Regions from separate parts of the Kluyvera sp. STS39-E genome, predicted to be linked through region 2. Evidence: predicted binding sites of a transcription regulator. Region 2 holds the regulator's gene; the other holds the start of a gene.
What was found. Region 2 encodes ArgR, which controls arginine synthesis, uptake and breakdown. Its sites were predicted from a motif close to ANTGAATAAAAATACANT; they were not measured.
Positions count from the first base shown of each region.

Region 1: the regulator ArgR is predicted to act here: its motif matches at 929-946, upstream of argA (amino-acid N-acetyltransferase).

Region 1 covers NZ_JBFQGA010000001.1:526,617-529,024, reverse strand. The annotation lists gene amiC (N-acetylmuramoyl-L-alanine amidase AmiC) at 1-750, opposite strand, end outside; gene argA (amino-acid N-acetyltransferase) at 980-2,311, shown strand.
Region 2 covers NZ_JBFQGA010000001.1:34,883-37,290, reverse strand. The annotation lists gene mdh (malate dehydrogenase) at 1-649, opposite strand, end outside; gene argR (transcriptional regulator ArgR) at 1,104-1,574, shown strand; gene yhcN (peroxide/acid stress response protein YhcN) at 1,948-2,211, shown strand; gene yhcN-B (DUF1471 family stress response protein YhcN-B) at 2,323-2,408, shown strand, end outside.

The DNA.
Region 1 (2,408 bases), 490 kb from region 2:
CGCCACCCGCACTCTTAACGGGATAAAAATGTCTTCGTTGCGCGTCATGTAGGCTTTCATATTGCCTTCTTTCTCAATCAGCGCGCGCAGGCGACGGGCAATTTGCAGCACCACGTCCTTCTCCCGCGTTTTATAAAGTCCGACCGCGCCGGAGTCTTCACCGCCGTGTCCGGGATCAAGCATGATAACGATCGGCCGATCGCGCCCGGCTTTGCCCGGCTGCGGGCCGCTTTGCGCCGGTGGCACCTGCTTTTCGAGGCCGTCTTTGTTGTACTCTTCCAGCAGCGCCAGAAGCGGATCCTGGACATCGTTGCTGTTGACCGGGTAGAGATCCATCACCAGACGTTCTTTAAAACCGGCCACCGGTGCTAGGGCAAACAGCTGCGGTTTTACATCTTGTTTAAGCTCAAACACCATGCGCACGGTTTGCGGATCAAACTGCCCCACGCGTGCCGATTTAATATAGGGATCGTCGGCACGAATTTGTGCCCCCATGCCCTTGAGCACCGAGTTCAGGTTGACCCCTTCGAGATCCACCACCATGCGGTCGGGATTGCTCAACGCAAACTGTCGATACTTGATCACACGGTTGGATTCTACCGTAACGCGCGTGTAGCTGGACGCAGGCCAAATGCGCACGGCCACCACCTGACTAACGGCAGCAAACCCCACCTGACTCACGCTCAATAACCACATGGCGCCCGCCCCTTTTAACAGGCGACGACGACTTAAGGACTGACTTCCCGACATGCTCCATCCCAGGCAAAAAAAAACAATTTCAGTTTACGCATAATACGATTGACCGAAAACTTTAACCAAAGGCGAATAAACTGTCATCTATAAAAGGGTAAACATTCGTAGGATCAACGAAATTGGCCGCGAGGTTTTCCACTACTTAGGCAAATTCCGGCTTGCTTTTCGGCCAAAAACAGAATAAAAATACAATAATTACGAATAATCATGCATTGAGGGTTGTGCCGTGGTGAAGGAACGTAGAACCGAACTGGTAGAGGGGTTTCGTCACTCCGTCCCCTATATTAACGCCCACCGGGGGAAGACGTTTGTCATCATGCTTGGCGGCGAAGCCATCGAGCATGAAAACTTTTCCAGTATCGTCAGCGATATTGGCCTGCTCCATAGCTTAGGCATTCGCCTCGTGCTGGTCTACGGTGCGCGCCCGCAGATTGACGCCAATCTGGCGGAGCATCACCACGAGCCGACTTATCACAAACACATCCGCGTAACCGACAGCAAAACGCTGGAACTGGTCAAACAGGCCGCTGGCCTGCTGCAGTTGGATATCACCGCCCGACTGTCGATGAGCCTCAACAACACCCCGCTCCAGGGTGCGCACATCAACGTGGTGAGCGGCAACTTTATTATCGCCCAGCCGCTGGGCGTGGACGATGGTATCGACTACTGCCACAGCGGACGTATTCGTCGTATTGATGAAGAGGCGATTCACCGCCAGCTCGACAACGGCGCAATCGTGCTGATGGGGCCGGTGGCGGTCTCTGTAACCGGCGAGAGCTTTAACCTGACCTCAGAAGAAGTAGCTACCCAACTGGCGATTAAGCTTAAAGCCGAGAAGATGATTGGCTTTTGCTCATCGCAAGGGGTCTACAACGAGGATGGCGAGATTGTCCCAGAGCTTTTCCCCAACGAAGCGCAGGCACGCATTGAAGAGCTGGAACAAGAAGGCGACTATCTCTCCGGCACCGCGCGCTTCCTGCGTGGTGCGGTCAAAGCCTGCCGCAGCGGAGTACGTCGCAGCCACTTAATCAGCTACCAAGAAGATGGCGCGCTGTTGCAGGAGCTGTTCTCCCGTGACGGTATCGGTACGCAGATTGTGATGGAAAGCGCCGAGCAAATTCGCCGCGCAACCATTAACGATATCGGCGGGATCCTCGATTTAATTGCCCCGCTTGAGCAACAGGGAATTCTGGTACGCCGTTCGCGCGAACAGCTGGAGATGGAGATCGACAAGTTCACCATTATTCAGCGAGATAACACCACCATCGCTTGCGCTGCGCTGTATCCGTTCCCGGAAGAGAAAATTGGCGAGATGGCCTGCGTGGCGGTTCATCCAGACTACCGCAGTTCGTCGCGTGGTGAAGTGCTGCTTGAGCGTATTGCCGCCCAGGCAAAACAGATGGGCTTAAATCATCTGTTTGTGCTGACGACGCGCAGCATTCACTGGTTCCAAGAACGCGGATTTAAGCCGGTAGATGTGGAATTGCTGCCGGAAAGTAAAAAGCAGCTATATAACTATCAGCGGCGGTCGAAGGTGCTGATGACCGATCTGGCTTAACCTTAGTGCGTTATTTTGCCGGGTGGCGCTGCGCTTACCCGGCCTACAATAGCTTCCCCAACGCACCGACTGTAGGCCTGATATACACAGCGCCATC
Region 2 (2,408 bases):
TCGCTTCGACCACTTCGGTACCGGCGTTCTGGATGCGTTTGGTTAAGTCATTCACTTCTTGTTCTGAGAAGCTCACACCTGGGATCTGCGACAATAAAGGCAAAATGGTGACGCCAGAATGGCCGCCAATCACAGGGACTTCAACGTCACCGCAGTTTTTGCCTTTCAGCTCCGCGACAAAGGTATTAGAGCGAATAATATCCAGCGTAGTCACGCCAAACAGTTTGTTCTTATCGTACACGCCCGCCTTTTTCAGCACTTCAGCAGCAATGGCCACCGTGGTGTTGACCGGATTGGTGATAATACCAATGCAGGCTTTCGGCGCGGTTTTCGCGATTTGTTGCACCAGATTTTTCACAATACCGGCGTTTACATTAAACAAATCAGAGCGATCCATGCCGGGTTTACGCGCAACACCCGCCGAGATCAGGACAACGTCAGCGCCGACCAGCGCAGGCGTGGCGTCTTCACCTGAGAAGCCTTTGATTTTAACATCGGTCGGAATATGGCTCAGATCGACAGCCACGCCAGGCGTGACCGGGGCGATATCATACAGAGAGAGTTCTGAACCTGAAGGAAGTTGGGTCTTTAGTAGTAGGGCGAGCGCCTGGCCAATACCACCGGCGGCACCAAGGACTGCGACTTTCATCCTAAACTCCTTATTATGGTTAATGACATTCAGGCAACAACCTGTCGTGGACCGCATAACCAACGCAGGAGAAACCTGTATTTACTCCGTTGCGGCGACCTTAATTCACAAGGTAAATAATTACAATATAATTGCTTACAGAATGCGGCTTCTCCAACAGCATTGCTGGCGCCACCGCATGACTCCCAAATAAAGGCCTATCTACGAAACCAATTTTTCATCAACTATCGATTACAATATACTCAGCACGTTGCGTAAAACAACAGCAATTTAATAACAATTCATTTACTTTTAACTTATTTAGATCCCGTGATATAGGCATGTTTCTTAGGCCTAATATTTGCTAAAATTCCGCCTTTCTTTATTTGAATTAGCCAATTCAGGCAAATTGTTTGCATAAAAATTCACCTATATGCATAATAATGTTAATTTCACCACCATACTCGGGTGACTTATGCGAAGTTCAACCAAACAAGAAGAATTAGTTAAAGCCTTTAAATCCTTACTGAAGGAAGAAAAATTTAGCTCTCAGGGCGAAATTGTTCAGGCCTTACAGGAAGATGGTTTCGACAATATCAACCAATCCAAAGTCTCTCGTATGCTGACGAAATTTGGCGCCGTACGTACGCGCAACGCCAAAATGGAGATGGTTTACTGCCTGCCGGCCGAACTGGGCGTGCCGACAACCACCAGCCCGCTGAAAAACTTGGTGCTGGATATCGATTACAACGATTCTGTCGTCGTCATTCATACCAGCCCGGGTGCGGCGCAGTTGATTGCTCGTCTACTGGACTCTTTAGGTAAAGCAGAAGGCATCCTCGGCAGCATCGCCGGCGATGACACTATCTTTACCACTCCAGCTAGAGGCTTTACCGTCAAAGATCTCTTCGAAGCGATCCAAGTTCTGTTCGAACAAGAGCTGTAATTCCCTTCCTCTCTCCTCTGGGTCCCCCAGAGGAGCTGTACTCCCCCAATCGCCACATCTTCAACTGCCGTTTCGTTAGCATTTAGTGCGATTCATTGGTCAAACATATAGATGCAGTGAATATATCCTGACTTAATCGCACAAAACATCAAATTCATCTATCTTTTTGATTTTACGCATTATTACCGAGCCACTTTGCCAAAATATGCGCTTTTTTATACGTAATTGTTCTAAAAATGACGTTTATTGACATGTAATTACACGCGAAACCATTAGTCAGGTATTAATATTTTTCGTGATTAGTGTATACTTAATTTCGTGATGAGGGTCACAAAACAAAGGCCCTCCAAAAAAATTCGACGAGGTGAGTATCATGAAAATCAAAACTACCGTTGCTGCTCTAAGTATCCTTTCCGTTATCTCGTTTGGCGCATTTGCCGCTGATTCTATCAACAGCGATCAGGCGCAAACCCGTCAGTCAATCGGCACCGTTTCTATCGGTTCTGTCGGTTCATCTCCGATGGATATGCATGAAATGCTGACTAAGAAAGCGGAAGAACAAGGTGCATCATCCTACCGCGTTATTGAAGCGCGTACCGGTGACCATTGGCACGCAACGGCTGAACTGTACAAATAAGTCAGTGTGAAGCAATACGTCGGCAGTTAATAAATTAAGTAACCCACAGCGGTCCAGGAATCACAAAGAATATCCTCTCACCGCTGAAGAATAAGGTGAGGAGTAAACACTATGAAAAGCGCAATGATTATCGCATCCCTTGGTCTGGCATCCGTACTATCCTTCGGCGCAAGCGCCGCGGTGCACCAAGTTGATGC